DNA from 2 places in the Stenotrophomonas sp. STEN020 genome. Region 2 is predicted to be linked to the other one. Evidence: riboswitches for the same ligand, from Rfam matches in the RefSeq annotation. Region 2 holds a riboswitch; the other holds the start of a gene.

The links. Region 2 has a riboswitch for cobalamin ahead of btuB (TonB-dependent vitamin B12 receptor). Riboswitches for the same ligand answer to the same signal wherever they lie in the genome.
Region 1: linked by a shared signal. The riboswitch ahead of ACVOLZ_RS04015 (ribonucleoside-diphosphate reductase subunit alpha) and the one ahead of btuB (TonB-dependent vitamin B12 receptor) in region 2 are both predicted to bind cobalamin.

What each region holds. Positions count from the first base shown of each region.
Region 1 covers NZ_JBRREI010000005.1:120,825-128,867, reverse strand. Annotated here, with positions in the region: gene ACVOLZ_RS04025 (VWA domain-containing protein) at 1-15, shown strand, start outside; gene ACVOLZ_RS04020 (DUF2884 family protein) at 281-1,090, opposite strand; cobalamin riboswitch at 1,361-1,578, shown strand; gene ACVOLZ_RS04015 (ribonucleoside-diphosphate reductase subunit alpha) at 1,850-4,159, shown strand; gene ACVOLZ_RS04010 (ribonucleotide-diphosphate reductase subunit beta) at 4,332-5,351, shown strand; gene ACVOLZ_RS04005 (acyl-CoA thioesterase) at 5,622-6,026, shown strand; gene ACVOLZ_RS04000 (NAD-dependent protein deacetylase) at 6,038-6,898, shown strand; gene ACVOLZ_RS03995 (NADH:flavin oxidoreductase/NADH oxidase) at 6,973-8,043, shown strand, end outside.
Region 2 covers NZ_JBRREI010000050.1:17,135-25,177, reverse strand. Annotated here, with positions in the region: gene cobS (adenosylcobinamide-GDP ribazoletransferase) at 1-78, opposite strand, end outside; gene ACVOLZ_RS17555 (histidine phosphatase family protein) at 75-662, opposite strand; gene cobT (nicotinate-nucleotide--dimethylbenzimidazole phosphoribosyltransferase) at 659-1,729, opposite strand; cobalamin riboswitch at 2,012-2,252, shown strand; gene btuB (TonB-dependent vitamin B12 receptor) at 2,368-4,251, shown strand; gene ACVOLZ_RS17540 (TonB-dependent receptor domain-containing protein) at 4,355-7,333, opposite strand; gene ACVOLZ_RS17535 (AraC family transcriptional regulator) at 7,995-8,043, shown strand, end outside.

The sequences.
Region 1 (8,043 bases), on a different contig from region 2:
TTGCCGAAGGGATGAGCTTCTGCCCCCTCCCTTTGCCGCAGGCAAGGGGAGGGTTGGGGAGGGGTAAGCTTTGGGGTCGTTCGTCCATTGCCAGCTTCGCGGCGCACGCCGCTCCTACAAAGCCAAGCCCTGTAGTGGGGGGGGGGGGGGGGGGGGGGGGGGGGGGTGGGGGGGGGGGGGCGGCCGCGCGGGGGGCGCGGGGGCGCCCCCCGAGTGTGGGTGGGGGCTCTAGCTGTTTGTGTCGGTCCCGAGCTGGTCGCGGCACTACCAAAAGCGGGTTTTACCTCGCTGGCAGCGGGATGCTGTTGTCCTGGCCGTGCTCGCGCGCCGCCATCGTCGCGCCATCTCCGTTCACACGCATCATCTGCAGCGGCTGGCCATCAAGACGGAACTCCAATGCCGACTGCAAGCGGTCCAGTGCCTGTACCTGCGTGCACAACGACCGCGCGTGCTGCTCCAGGGCGGCAGCGCGCCCTTCCAGGCGCTGCTCAAGTTCGGCATCTAGTTTGTCTGCGCGCGCATCCAGTTTGTCCTCGCCACCGGTAAATACCGCCCATAGCATGCTGCGCGCGATGGAGCCGCTCAGGCTTTCGGCAGCATCCTGCACCCGGGTTTCGAACCCTTCATTGAACAATTCCTGCTCCCAGCGGCCGCGGCCGATTGTCTGCTCGACAAAGCGTTCGGCCTCCTTGCGCAACTTGCGGACCTTGCGCGAGTTGGCGTTGCCGGTCAGGCCTTCGTAAACCGAGTCCAGTGTGTCGAAGCTGATGCCAACCGACTCGTTGGCGATGCCGGTGACCGCCGGCATCAGCTGGCGCACGCCGTTCTCCAGTGCGCGCAGGCGTTGTGCATCGGCGGGCGATACCGTCTGCATGCGGTTGTCTATGCTCAGCTGGCCGTCGTGGAACACGATCTCGCGCATCGGCAGCGTATCGCGGCGCAGCCAGATGCCGCCGCCGTCGACCAGCACGTCGTAGTCGGTGGACACGCCGCATTGATCGGCGGAAAGCTCCGGCGCCTTGACCGGTGCGGCCATGGCCGCCAGCGGTAGCAGCAGGGCCAACGAAGTGGCGATGGGCGGCAGGCGCATGGCGGGGAGCTCGTGGCGGGAGGGTGCGGCCAGCTTGGCGGTTCGCGGCAAGGGCGGCGCCGGCCGGAAGTCATACCCGTAAATTTCATCAGAAATTTACGTAATCAAGACAGGTGGTTTCCCTACAAAAAAACTCTGCAAAAGGCTTGACTGCGCACTCCGTTCCAGCAGGTTGCAGTGTCCGGCCGGGGCGGCAGACAGTCCAAGCCTTGTGCCGCAAGGCTTGGCAAAGAAATACTAGATTTGGTGTTGACCCTGTCATACACCCCCACTATCTTGTGCTCCGTCGGTTCTGGCGGGATTTTTCCGTCGGATTAATAGGGAAGCTGGTGATGCCTTCAAGGCTAGTCCGGCACTGCCCCGCAGCGGTAATTGGGAACGACCCCGCCAACAGCACTGAGGCAAACGCCTTGGGAAGCGGCGGAGTAGGAGAAGGCCCCCGCCTTCCTGCCCATGAGTCCGAAGACCTGCCGACAGCCACGCGATGCACACCGCGTGGTGCCGGCTGCGGTGTCTTCGAGGGGAAGACGGCTGGTGACGTGGTGCTGTGGCTGCTGCCGACTCTTGGTCGTGCGCTGTCGCGGCTGCTGCGACGCCGTCCTTCCATGCTCGCGGTTCCGTACCGGCTCTGCTTCCTGCGCGGGCAGGAGCTGCGTGCATAACGTTTGCAAGGACACCATCGTCGTGACTGCCACTCATACTGACGTCGCTCCGGCTGAAGCCGGTTTTGAACTGACCCCGCCGCCGACCGCCACCGCCATGAGCGTGACCAAGCGCAATGGCAGCACCGAGCCGGTAGACCTCAACAAGATTGTCCGCGCCATCCAGCGTTGCTGCGAAGGCCTGCACGCGGTGGACCCGATGCGGGTGGCCACGCGCACCATCTCCGGCCTGTACAACGGCGCCAGCACCCAGGAACTGGATGAGCTGTCGATCCGTACCGCCGCCCTGCTGATCGGTGAAGAGCCCGAGTACGGCCGCCTGGCCGCGCGCCTGCTGGCCAACTTCATCGGCAAGGAAGTCTCCGGCCAGGAAATCCATGCGTTCTCGCAGTCGGTTGGCCGTGGCCACGAAGTCGGCCTGATCAACGATCGCCTGCTCAACTTCGTGCAGGTGAACGCACGCAAGCTCAACGATGCGATCGATCCGGGCTACGACCTGAACTTCGATTACTTCGGCCTGCGCACCATGTATGACCGCTACCTGCTGCGGCATCCGCATTCGCGCAAGGTCATCGAGACCCCGCAGCAGTTCTTCCTGCGCATTGCCAGCGCGCTGAGCGAGGACGTGCCCGAAGCCCTGGCGCTGTACCAGCGCCTGGGCAGCCTGGATTACCTGCCGTCCAGCCCGACCCTGTTCAATGCCGGCACCAGCCACGAGCAGCTGTCCTCGTGCTTCCTGCTGGACTCGCCGCAGGATTCGCTGGAATCCATTTACGACCGCTATGCCGATATCGCCCAGCTGTCCAAGTTCAGCGGCGGCATCGGTGTCAGCTATACCCGCGTGCGTTCGCGCGGCTCGCTGATCAAGTCGACCAACGGTCACTCCAATGGCATCGTGCCGTGGCTGAAGACGCTGGATTCCTCGGTGGCTGCGGTCAACCAGGGCGGCAAGCGCAAGGGCGCGGCCTGCGTGTATCTGGAAACCTGGCATGCCGACATCGAGGACTTCCTCGAACTGCGCGACAACGCCGGTGACGACTCGCGCCGTACCCACAACCTCAACCTGGCCAACTGGGTGCCGGACCTGTTCATGCAGCGCGTCGAAGCCGACCAGGAATGGTCGCTGTTCGATCCGCGCGTGGTGCCGGAGCTGACCGACCTGTTCGGCCCGGCCTTCGAGCAGGCCTATGTGCAGGCGGAAACCCAGGGCAAGGCGCGCAAGACGGTGTCGGCACGCAAGCTGTACTCGCGGATGATGCGCACCCTGGCCGAGACCGGTAACGGTTGGATGACGTTCAAGGACAAGTGCAACCTGGCCAGCAACCAGACCCTGCGCGCCGGCAACGTGATCCATCTGTCCAACCTGTGCACCGAGATCCTGGAGATCACCTCCAACGACGAGACCGCGGTCTGCAACCTGGGCTCGATCAACCTCGGCAACCACCTCGACGCGCATGGCGATTTCGATTTCGAGAAGCTGGCCGAGACCGTGCGTCTGGCCGTGCGCCAGCTTGACCGCGTCATCGACCTGAACTTCTACCCGATCGAAACCGCACGCCGCGGCAACCTACGCTGGCGCCCGGTCGGCCTGGGCTGCATGGGCCTGCAGGACGTGTTCTTCCGCAAGCGCATGGCATTCGACTCTGCCGAAGCACGCGCGCTGTCGACCAAGATCGCCGAAGCCATCTATTTCCACGCGCTGGAAGTGTCCTGCGAACTGGCCCAGGAACGCGGCAAGCACCCCTCGTTCAACGACACCCGCGCTGCCCACGGCGAGCTGCAGTTCGATGCGTGGAACGTGGTGCCGGACGACGTCGAGCGTTGGGATGCACTGCGTGAGCGCATCAAGCAGCACGGCCTGCGCAACTCGCTGATCATCGCGATCGCGCCGACCGCGACCATCGCCTCGATCGCCGGTTGCTATGAGTGCGTCGAGCCGCAGGTGTCCAACCTGTTCAAGCGCGAGACCCTGTCGGGCGACTTCCTGCAGATCAACCGCCATCTGGTGGCCGAGCTGAAGCAACTGGGCCTGTGGACGCCGGAAGTGCGCGATGCGATCAAGCTGGCCGACGGTTCCATCCAGAGCCTGCCGCAGATCCCGGAAACCCTGCGCCACATCTACCGCACTGCATGGGAACTGCCGATGCGTTCGCTGATCGACATGGCCGCCGCACGCGGTGCCTATATCGACCAGTCCGCCTCGCTCAACCTGTTCATGGAAAGCCCGAACATCGGCGCGATGTCGTCCATGTACATGTACGCCTGGAAGCAGGGCATCAAGACCACGTATTACCTGCGTTCGCGTCCGGCCACCAAGATCGCCAAGACCACGGTCAGCAGCTACACCCCGGTGGAAGCCGTGGCCTGCTCACTGGAAAACCCGGAAGCCTGCGAAGCCTGCCAGTAAGCACTGCATAAGCCCCTCTCCCGCCCGCGGGAGAGGGGTTGGGGTGAGGGCGCTCTGAAAGCAAGCAGACCCAAACCTTCAACAACCAACCCTCATCCGCCCCTTCGGGGCATCCCCGCCTTCGCGGGGACAGGCTCTTCTCCCGCAGGGAGAAGGGAAAGGAGAAACCCCCATGTCCAATGAATCCCGTCAAATGCTGCTCGATCCCGGCTTCGAGCTGACCCTGCGTCCGATGCGTTACCCGGACTTCTACGAGATGTACCGCAACGCCATCAAGAACACCTGGACGGTGGAGGAGATCAATTTCCAGATCGACATCACCGACCTGCACCAGAAGATGTCGCCGGCCGACCAGCACCTGATCCATCGCCTGGTCGCGTTCTTCGCCACCGGCGACTCGATCGTGTCGAACAACCTGGTGCTGAACCTGTACCAGCACCTCAACGCACCGGAAGCGCGCATGTACCTGTCGCGCCAGCTGTATGAAGAAGCGCTGCACGTGCAGTTCTACCTGACCCTGCTGGACAACTACCTGCCGGATCCGGAAGAGCGCTTCAAGGCCTTCGCCGCGGTCGAGAACATCGACTCGATCAAGAAGAAGGCGGCGTTCTGCTTCAAGTGGATCGATGCGCTGCAGGAAACCAAGCGCCTGGAAACCCGCGACGACCGCCGCCAGTTCCTGCTCAACCAGATCTGCTTCGCTGCCTGCATCGAAGGCCTGTTCTTCTTTGCCGCGTTTGCCTACGTGTATTACTTCCGTTCGCGTGGCCTGCTGCCGGGCCTGGCGTCGGGCACCAACTGGGTGTTCCGCGACGAGAGCTGCCACATGGAGTTCGCGTTCGAGTGCGTGCGCAAGATCCGCGCTGAAGAACCCGATCTGTTCGACGCGAAGATGGAGCAGGAGGTCTACCAGATGCTGGAAGAGGCCATCGAGTGCGAAGTGCAGTTCGCCGAGGACGTGCTGTCCGGTGGCGTCGCAGGTATCTCCACCCGCGACATGCGCGAGTACCTGCAGCACTGCGCCGACAACCATTTCCTGAAGCTGGGCATGGCCAAGAAGTACAACGTGCGTAACCCGCTGCCGTTCATGGAATTGCAGGACGTGCAGGAACTGACCAACTTCTTCGAGCGCCGCGCCTCCGCCTACCAGGTGGGCGTGCAGGGTGAAGTGGCGTTTGATATGGCGTTCTGATCGACTCCCTCCCTTGCGCGAAGCGCAGGGGAGGGGTGCTTGTCTCCCTCCCTTTCACCGCAGGTGAAGGGGAGGGTTGGGGAGGGGTACTTCGGGCTCTACACGTAGCGCCCGATTGCAGTTTTTTGCGGAAACCACCGGCAACAGCAACAGCAAAGGCACCCCTCCCCAGCCCTCCCCTCGGCTGCGCCGAAGGGAGGGGGCAGAGCACTCACCGGCTGCACAGCTTCGCGGGCGTATCATCGGCGCCAACTTACAGGTGATGCCTCCATGACCCCCATCGTCGAAACCAATCCGCCGGTCGAAGTCCGCATGGCGGAAATCGTATTCCCCAACCACACCAACCATATGGGCACGCTGTTCGGCGGCCAGGCACTGGCGTGGATGGACAAGGCGGCCTTTCTTGCCGCTGCCCGTTATTCGCGTTGCACCGTGGTCACCGCACGCTCGGACCAGGTCGATTTCAAGCTGCCGATCCGTATCGGGCAAATGGTGGAAACCATCGGCCGGGTGGTCAAGGTTGGCCGCAGCTCGATGCATGTGGAAGTCGAGCTGATTGCCGAAGACCTGCACAACGGCGCACGAGAGCTCTGCACCAAAGGCACCTTCGTGATGATCGCGCTGGATGGCGAAGGTCATCCGACCACCGTGCCGGCGCTGCCGACGCAGGCCTGAGCCGTACGGCGATGACCACTTCACCGGCACAGGCTGGGCGCTTATCACCGGCAGTCATTACCGAGCTGCCGCAGTTCATTGCCGGTCACCGGCGTCTGTTTGTAGTCACCGGCGCCGGCTGCAGCACCGATTCCGGTATTCCCGACTACCGCGACAGCGATGGCCAATGGAAGCGCACGCCGCCGGTGACCTATCAGGCGTTCATGGGCGAGGAGGCAACGCGCAAGCGCTACTGGGCGCGCAGCCTGCTGGGCTGGCCGCGCTTCGGCCGCGCACTGCCCAATGGCACGCACCATGCGCTGGCGGCGTTGGAAGCCGATGGTCGCATCGAGCTGCTGTTGACCCAGAACGTGGACTGTCTGCATCAGGCTGCCGGCAGCCAGACTGTGATCGACCTGCATGGCCGTCTGGATCAGGTGCGCTGCATGGGTTGCGAAGCACGCAGCCCGCGTGAGCTGCTGCAACAACGCCTGCTGCGCGCCAACCCCGGCTGGGACGTGCTGGAAGCGGGCATCGCGCCCGATGGTGACGCCGATCTGGAAGCCGACTTCTCCGCGTTCAGCGTGCCTGCCTGCGACGCATGTGGCGGCGTGTTGAAGCCGGATGTAGTGTTCTTCGGCGAGAACGTGCCGCGCGATCGTGTCGCTGCCGTGCATGAGCACCTGCAGCGTTCCGACGCGGTACTGGTGCTGGGTTCGTCGCTGATGGTGTATTCGGGTTTCCGTTTCGTCGATGCTGCTGCCAAGGCCGGTTTGCCGATAGCCGCGGTCAATCTCGGCCGCACTCGTGCCGATCACCTGCTGTCGTTGAAGGTGGAAATGCTCTGCGCCCAGGCACTTGCCTTCCTGTTGGACGGTACCAAGACGCAGTGATCCATCACGCTGGTTGAATCAAGACCGGCTACGGCGTGCAATGAGCGCCCCCACTGTTGATGGACGTCTCCCACGTGAGCACGCTTTTCTCACCGCTGTCGCTAGGTCCGCTGTCTCTTGCCAACCGCATCGTCATCGCGCCGATGTGCCAGTACTCGGCGCAGGATGGGCAGGCCACCGATTGGCATACGATCCACCTGGGCCAGTTGGCGCAGTCCGGCGCCGGCCTGTTGATCATCGAAGCCACTGCGGTCGAGCCACGTGCTCGCATCAGCTGGGCCGATCTCGGGCTCTGGGACGACGCTACTGAAGCTGCCTTGTGCAAGGTGCTGGCCTCGGCACGGCGCTGGTCGAGCATGCCGATCGGCGTGCAGCTGGCGCATGCCGGGCGCAAGGCATCCACTGCGCGCCCTTGGGATGGCGGTGGCGCGATCGCGCCGGAACAGGAGCACGGCTGGCAGGTGCTGGCACCGTCTGCATTGCCGTTCAAGGGCGGTGATCCCATTCCGGAAGCATTGGATGACGCTGGCATCGATGCGGTGGTCGACGACTTTGTTGCTGCCGCCAAGCGCGCGGTGCGGCTCGGTCTGGAGCTGATCGAGCTGCATGCCGCGCATGGTTACCTGCTGCATCAGTTCCTGTCGCCGCATAGCAACCAGCGCGATGATGCTTACGGCGGTTCGTTGGAGAACCGCATGCGCTTGTTGCTGCGTGTATTCGATGCCGTGCGCGCTGTGGTGCCGAGTAGCGTTGCACTGGGCGTACGCATCTCCGCCACCGATTGGGTGGAGGGCGGTTGGGATGTTGCCCAGAGCATCGTGCTGGCCAAGGCGCTGGAGGCACGTGGCAATGATTTCCTGCATGTCTCCAGTGGCGGGCTGGACCCACGCCAGCAGATTCCGGTCGGACCCGGCTACCAGCTGCCGCAGGCGGCGGCGATCAAGGCGGAGATCGGCACGCCGGTGATCGCGGTGGGCCTGATCACCGAGCCTGCGCATGCCGAGGAAATTCTGCTTGAAGGCAAGGCCGATGCGATTGGTATCGCCCGCGGCATTCTGTACGACCCGCGTTGGCCGTGGCATGCAGCGGCAGCGCTGGGTGCGCAGGTGACGGTTGCGCCGCAGTATCTGCGCAGCGAGCCGCAT
Region 2 (8,043 bases):
CTGGCGGAAGTCACGCACCTGCGGTGTCGGCAGCCGGGTCAGGAATTGAATGGCAAGGATCAGGCGGCGTCCGATCATGGTTGTCGCAACTCCAGCAGTTCACCCCACAACTGCCCGTCTTCGCCACGCTCCACGCGCAGGCGCACACGGGTGCCGTAATCGATGCGCATCGCCCATAGCGAGGACAGGCTCATGCCGCAGACCCGCGACACCACCAGCCGCAACACGCCGGCATGGCTGACCACTAGTACTGGCTGGCCGTCGCCATCGTCTTCGTCCACCAGCCGGTGCAGCTGTTCTTCCACGCGCGCCTGGAACTGCTGCCAGGACTCGCCATTGGGCGGCACCACGTCATGCGGCTCGCTATAGAACCCGGCCAATTGCTCGGCCGGCAGTTCGTCGAAATGCAGCCCGTCCCAGTCGCCGAAGTCGAGCTCGGCCCAATCCGGATGGATCTCGCAGAACTGGTTGCTGCCGGCTACCAGCGCATGCGCGGTATCCAGCGCGCGCCGACGCGGCGATGTGATCACCCGGCTCCAGCCGATGCCGGCATGGCAACGGTACAAGGCGTCCATCGCGCCTTCGATCAAGGGTGGATCGGTACGACCGTCCAGATGACCTGCACGTCCAGTCGAGGCATGCCTCAGCAGATCAAGAATCATCGGCCGCCACCGCGATCAGCAACCGCTGCTTCGGCAAATGTCGCCATGCTGTTGTGCAGGGCACAGGCCATGCGCACCAATGGCAACGCAAGCGCAGCACCGGAGCCCTCGCCAAGACGCAGGTCCAACGACAGCAACGGCTGCGCCTGCAGTGTTTCCAACAGGCGGATATGACCGCGCTCGGCCGATTGATGCGAGAACAGCAGCCACGGCCGCAGACTCGGGTTGATACGTACTGCGGCCAATGCCGCAGCAGAGACGATGAAGCCATCCACCAGCACCGGAATACGGCGCTGCGCAGCGGCAATCATCGCCGCGCTGATCGCTGCGATCTCCAATCCACCCACACGCTGCAATGCTTCGCAACCGGGCGATTCGGCCGTATCGATCAGTTCGCCGTGCAGGCTCAACGCGCGTGCGATGAGATTCTTCTTCTGCACCATGCGCACTGCGTCCAAGCCGGTACCGGCGCCGACCAGCTCGTCCAGCGGCAACGGGCCAAGCACAGCGGCGATGGCACTAGCGGCGGTGGTGTTGCCGATGCCCATCTCGCCGAACACCAGAAGATCGGCACCGTCGGCGCAGGCGGCGTCCACCGCACGGCGACCGGCATCGAAGGCAGCATCCAGATCGGCAGCCGACATCGCCTGGGCGGTGCTGAAGTCAGCAGTGCCGTGCAACGTCTTGGCACTGACCACACCGGCAATCGGCGCGGTGGCGCGGCTGCCCACATCCCATAGGTGCAGCGGCAGGCCCAGTTCGCGCGCCAGCACCGCAATGGCAGCACCACCGCTGGCGAAGTTATGCAGCATCTGCACCGTCACTTCCGCCGGGTAGGCCGATACGCCCTGCGCGGTCACGCCGTGATCGCCAGCGAACACCACCACCGGCACACGTTGCGCCACCGGCTGATCCACGCCTTGCAGCGCGGCCAACTCAACGGCCAAGGTCTCCAAGCGACCCAGAGCGCCTTCCGGCTTGGTCAGCTGGCGCTGGCGCAGCAGGGCACGCTGCCGGTATTCCTGCGAAGGCTGGCCGCAGGCCTGCCCGTACCATGTTTCTGTCACGACACTTCCGATACTGCGTTTGCAGCGCGCATTCTAGCCATTCAGCAACAGTGCTGCGCATGAGCTGCTTCGGCAGTCACTGCTCAAACCCAACTCGACCAACACGTAGCCCGTGTAAGCGCAGCGCTCCCGGGGAATGCGATTGCAGCATTGATGCGGGCTGCAGCGCCCTGCACTTCCCGGGTTCGCTGCGCTTGCCCAGGTTGCTTTGCACCTTGGCTACAAACGCAACGGTACGGCCGCCGTTACCGCCCATTCCGGCAACGCTGCCAGCAATGGCATAGAATGCGCGCACTTTCAGGTGACCGCCCGGCATTGCTGGTCGGTTGAAACGGGAAGCCGGTGCCGCACACTGCTAGAGCTCGCTCCAGCGTGTCGCCATTCCGGCACTGCCCCCGCAACGGTAAGCAGGACAAGTCCAGACATGGCGCCACTGTGCACGGCACGGGAAGGCGTCTGGACGGAAGCGGCACACGCCGCCTCGCCTGCGAGTCCGGAGACCGGCCCGAAAGCTGACTGGTTGCGATGCGGAGGGCATGGCGGCGGCTGTAGCGCCGTGTGCGCCGCCTCCGTCTTCTCCCTCTTCTGGCAGCCTCCCCCATCCGCCTGCGCGGGAGCGTGCAGGCCCAGGAGCTTCCATGAAACTGTCTTACCACACCCTTTCGCTCGCCCTTGCCCTGGCATTGCCGGGCGTTGCCGCTGCACAGAACGCACCGACCGAGCTGGACGACGTCACCGTCACCGCGACCCGCACCCCGATCTCGATCGAGAACAGCGTGGTGCCGGTGCAGGTCATCGACCGTGCGCAGATCGACCGCAGCCAGGCCAGCTCGCTGCAGGACCTGCTGCGCGGCCGTGCGGGCCTGGACATCAACAACTCCGGTGGCATGGGCAAGCTGACCTCGCTGTTCATGCGCGGCACCAGCTCCAGCCAGGTGCTGGTGCTGGTGGATGGTGTGCGTATCGGCTCGGCAACCAGTGGCATGCCGCCGCTGCAGGAACTGCCGATCGACCAGATCGAGCGCATTGAAATCGTGCGCGGCCCGCGCTCGAGCCTGTACGGCTCCGAGGCCATTGGCGGCGTGATCCAGATATTCACCCGCAACGCCGGCAAGGGCCTGCAGCAGAACCTGGCGATCACCGCCGGTAGCAACAACCTGCGTCAGGTCAGCGCCGGCTTCAGCAACCGCGGCGAGCGCGGCTGGATCTCGGCCCAGGGCGGCTACCAGGAGACCGATGGCATCAACGCCTGCCGCGGTTTCTACGACGCAACGACCTGGGCCGGTGCCGGCTGCTTCACCAACGAACCGGACCGTGACGGTTACCGCAACACCTCCATCAATGTCCGCGGCGGCTATGCCCTGACCGAGACGCTGAGCCTGGAAGGCCACGTGCTCAATGCCAACAGCCGCAACCAGTTTGATGGCAGCACCAGCAATGAATCGGACAACCGCCAGCAGGTGATCGGCAGCAAGCTGAAGTGGGTGCACAGCGACGCCTTCCAGCTGACCGCACTGGTTGGCCGCAACAACGAGCAGGCCGATGGCTACCTTGCCAGCAACGGCAACCGCAGCTTCGTCAGCACCCTGGACAGCCGCCGTGACACCGCCAGCGTGCAAGGTGACTTCCTGTTCGCCGAAGGCCAGCAACTCAGCGCCGGCGCCGACTGGCAAAAGGACAAGGTCACCGGCACCACGGCCTACATCACCGACAGCCGCGACAACACCGGCGTGTTCGCCGAGTACCAGGGACAGTTCGGCGCACATACGCTGCAGGCCAGCGTGCGCAATGACGACAACGAACAGTTCGGTAGCCACACCACCGGCAGCCTTGGCTACGGCTTTGCCTTTGGCAACGGCTTCCGCCTGACCGCCAATGCCGGCACCGGCTTCAAGGCACCGACCTTCAATGATCTGTACTACCCGTGCTCGCCGTGGGGCTGCTACAACAACGCCGAGCTGAAGCCGGAGAAGTCCAAGAGCCTGAACATCGGCATCGCGCAGTATGCCGACGCCTGGAACTGGACCTTCAATGCCTATGAAACCCGCATTGACCAGCTGATTGCACTGGACAGCACCTTCACCCCGTACAACATCGCCGAGGCCCGCATCCGTGGTGCCGAGCTGACCGGCTATCTGTCGCTGGCCGGCTTCGACATCAACGCCCAGGCCAGCTTCACCGACCCGCGCGACCACATTGCCAGTGCGGCTACCTACGACAACCTGCTGCCGCGTCGGGCACGCACCAGCGGCCGTCTGGACGTGGACAAGCGCTTTGGCCCGCTGCGTCTGGGCGTGACCGCTGCCGGCAGCGGCCACCGCTTCGACGATGCCGCCAACAGCGTGCGTCTGGCCGGCTACGGCACCATGGATGTGCGCGTTGAATACGCCATCAACGATGCCTGGAGCCTGCAGGCCAAGGCCGCCAACGTATTCGACCGCGAGTACGAAACCGTTGCCTGGTACAACCAGCCGGGCCGCGAGTACCAGCTGACCCTGCGTTACAACAGCAAGGCCAACTGAGTCAGCGAAGCCGCAGCACTGCTGCGGTTTCCAGCAGCGCGAGAACAAGCAGGGCCGACGGTCATCCCGTCGGCCCTGCTCTTTATGCAGTCGCCAAAGATCGTTACAGCTTCATGCGTACGCCGATGTTGAAGGTACGGCCGAGCACGTCATACACCGCTGCCTGGTAGCCGGTCTGATTGAAACCGGCACCGCCTGCCTCGGCACCCGGCACCCGTGGCGGCGCGCGATCAAACACATTGTTCATGCCACCGAACACACTGAATTTCGGCGTGAGCTGATAGCTGGCGTAAAAGTCGCTGTAGAAGGTATTGCCGGCCCACTCACGCTCGTAGCTTGCGGTAGAGGTATTGCTGCCACGCATCTTCGATACGTGCCGCAGGGTCCAGTAGAAACTGGCCTTGGGATTGGACCAACCGGTACGTACCGTGCCCTTCCACTTCGGCGTGCCCCACAGCGTCAGGTAATCCCATTCGTCGTCTGGATTCAACGGGTCGGCGACAAACTTGCGTTCCAGGGTCCGGCCGTAGCTGAGGTCCACCAGGATGCGGCCCGCATTGGAATTGGCTACACCTCCCAGGTCGTAGTACCAGTTGGCATTGATGTCCACGCCACGGGCGATGCTCTGCGACAGGTTCAACTGTTGCACGGCGACTTCTACGATGTCGCCGGCCGAGTCACGGGTGACCAGATCGCAGAAAGTATTGTTCAGGCTGGCCTGGTCGACGCAGCGGTTGAGGATGGTCTGGTAGTCCAGGGTGGAGATCACCCCGCGCAGGTCGATCTTGTAGTAATCGGCGGACACGGTCAGGTTGGAGATGAAGCGCGGCCGCAGCACCACGCCGAAAGTGGTGGTCTTGGCGGTCTCAGGCTTCAGCTTGACGTTGCCCGAGTAGACGATGTCCTTCCACTGCCAGTAGTTGCCAACGCTGGTATCGCTGGGGCTGATGGCCGCGCAATTGCCCGCCGTGTAGCTGGTGGTACTGGTGCGGTTGGCCAACGCATAGTCGTTGCAGGGATCGTAGATCCATGCCGACGACACGCTGCCCGCCGTGTACAGCTCACCGATATTGGGCGCACGGATCGCCTTGCCATAGGTACCACGCAGCGTGATGTCGTCGATCGGCGCCCACTCCAGACCAACTTTCGTCGTCGTGGTGCGGCCGGCGGTGCTGTAGTCCGACACACGTCCAGCGAGCTCCAGCGACAGGCGCTCGGCGCCGGTCACGCCTGACAGCAACGGCAGGCTCAACTCGCTGAAGATTTCCTTGACGCTGAACTCGCCGGTCAGGCTGCTTTGGGTGGTGCCAAGGCTGGGGTCATAGGCCGGGTTGGTCGGGTCGTACTGGGCGATAGTGCCGATCTCGTTGCGCTCCTTGCGGTACTCCGCGCCCACCACGATCTTGGCTTCACCACCGGGCAGGTCGAACAGGCCGCCGGAGGCATAGGCCGATGCAACTTTCTGGGTCAGCGTGGTGGTCGACCAGTCGGTGTCATAGGTCAGCCAGTCGACCATCTCCGAGGTCAGACGCTTGAACGGATTGATCGCCACACAGCCGGCCGGGCCATCCCAACAGATCGGGTTACCGGCACCATCCACATAGGAATTCAGGCCCGACAGCAAGCGGTCATAGGAGCCTGCGTTGAGTTCGCGGGTGCGCTGGCGGCTGCGGCCGTAGGAGTAGTAAGCCTCGTAGTTCCAGCTGCGGCCGAAGAAGTCGAAATAGCCTTCCGCACCCACGGTTGCCTGCAGCAACTTGCGATCGGTCTGCTGGCGCATATGCCCCAGCTCTTCATCGAAGTGGCGACCGAAAGCGATGCCATTGGTGAATGCACCACCGTTGGCGGTGATCATTTCCTGGGTGATGAAGGGGCTGTAGTACGGCACCACTTCGCTGCCACCCGACCCGTAGGTGCTGAGCGAGCGCCAGGACGCTTCGGACTGGCTCTGCGAATAGTTGACCGTGCCAACCAGGCGCAGCGCATCGTTGACGTCGAAATCCAGCGTCGAACGCACGGTCTGGCGATCCGATGGCGTCACCAGGTACCAGGAATCGTAGCGGCCGCCAAACTCGCCGCCATCGGTGGTGCCTTGCTGCAGCACGTTGAAGCCTGAGCTCAGGTTGGTCAGCCCGCCCGGGCCAAGTCGTGAGTGGCGCAGCGAGCCGTCCGGATTGAAGGTGTACAGGCAGTTGGCGGCATTGGCCACCGTGCAGTTGCCCAGCGACACGGTTGCATTGGGCGAGTTGTAGACGTTGCGACTGTTGTCCAGGATCACGTACGGATCGGTGCTCTTGGCACGGGCGTAATACGGATAGCCGTTGGCGGTCCAGGGACGGTCCTGGCCCCGCACGGTGCCGGAGTTCTCTTCCCAGAAGCCGTACAGGGTGAAGTTACCGCGGTTGTCGGCGAAGTTCTTGCCGAACAGAACGTCACCGGTATAGGTCGGCATGTCGCCGCGCGAGGAATCAGCGTAGCGGACGCTGGCTTCAAGGCCTTCGTAGTCGCGCTTGAGGACGAAGTTGACCACACCGTTGACGGCATCGGCGCCATACAGCGCGGAGGCGCCACCGGTGACCACGTCCACACGCTCGATCATGCTTGCCGGCAGTGCGCTTACGTCCACACCAGCGGTGCCGGGGATCGACGCAACTTGCCGGCGCCCATCCACCAGCGTCAGCGTGCGCTGCACGCCCATGCCACGCAGGTCCAGTGCACTGACGCCGACGTTGCCGGTCTGGTTGGCGGTCTGGCTGGTCTGGGTCGCAGCAAAGCTCGGCAGCTGGTTCACCAGATCGCCGATCTGGGTGTAGCCGGAGGCCTGGATTTTTTCCGCACTGATTGCCGTCACCGGCGCCGGGCCCTCGAAGCCCGGCTCACGACGGATGCGCGAGCCGGTCACGATCACGGTATCGAGATTCTTCGCTTCGGTGCCAGCAGGCTGTTCCTTCGCGGCCTCCCCGGCAGCATCCTGCGCCCAGGCCGAGCCCATGGAGGTAGCACACAGCGCAATAGCAACAGCGACTGCCAATTGGCCACGCCGGCGACACGGCAAGCGCTTGGCGGGATCGTTCGTTTTCATTTACTTCCCCTCGAATATGAAATGTCCAACGAAAATTCAGCAATCAACAACATCTGCCTCTGACCACCCGCCCAGCGCCTCGCCTTGATTGAAATACGGCTTCAGCAACAGCTGCAGGTCTACGACGCGCACCGCCGCTGAACCGCTTCGCGAAGACTTCGACCATTTCTCGCGCACACACCAACCAACCTCGGCGCGGGCAAGCGCGAAGGTCGACAGCAGATGGAGCAGTCACGATCCTGATGGCCGCGAACGCGGCCGGACCGAAGGCAAAACACCCGCACACAAACCGACACCGGATCCGGCATCACGCACGCCATTTCTGGCAGACACGCACTACCTTGGCATAACCGGCCCAGGTTTTTAGATCCGCCTAATACCAGCCCCAAGACGGGTATTGACGCGCGCCTTCCCGCTGATCAACGGGAAGGGCATTAAAAAGCAACGCAACCCGTAACAAGTGCAACCATTTGATTTGTATACATACGTAAGAACGAAAGAAGTCCATGACCGTACATTTCGGGTTCAATACTCCACCGGACCCAGTGCTGTGCGCTAGGTGTATCTTTACTTGCACGATGCGGATTTCAGCATACTAATACTGCTTGAGAGACGGCCGCCGCGATGGCAGGGTGTGCGCTCTGCAACGGAGAGCAACGTCATGGCTGTGACCCTGTCGCCACAGGTGTTGGTGCGCATGTTTGATCCAC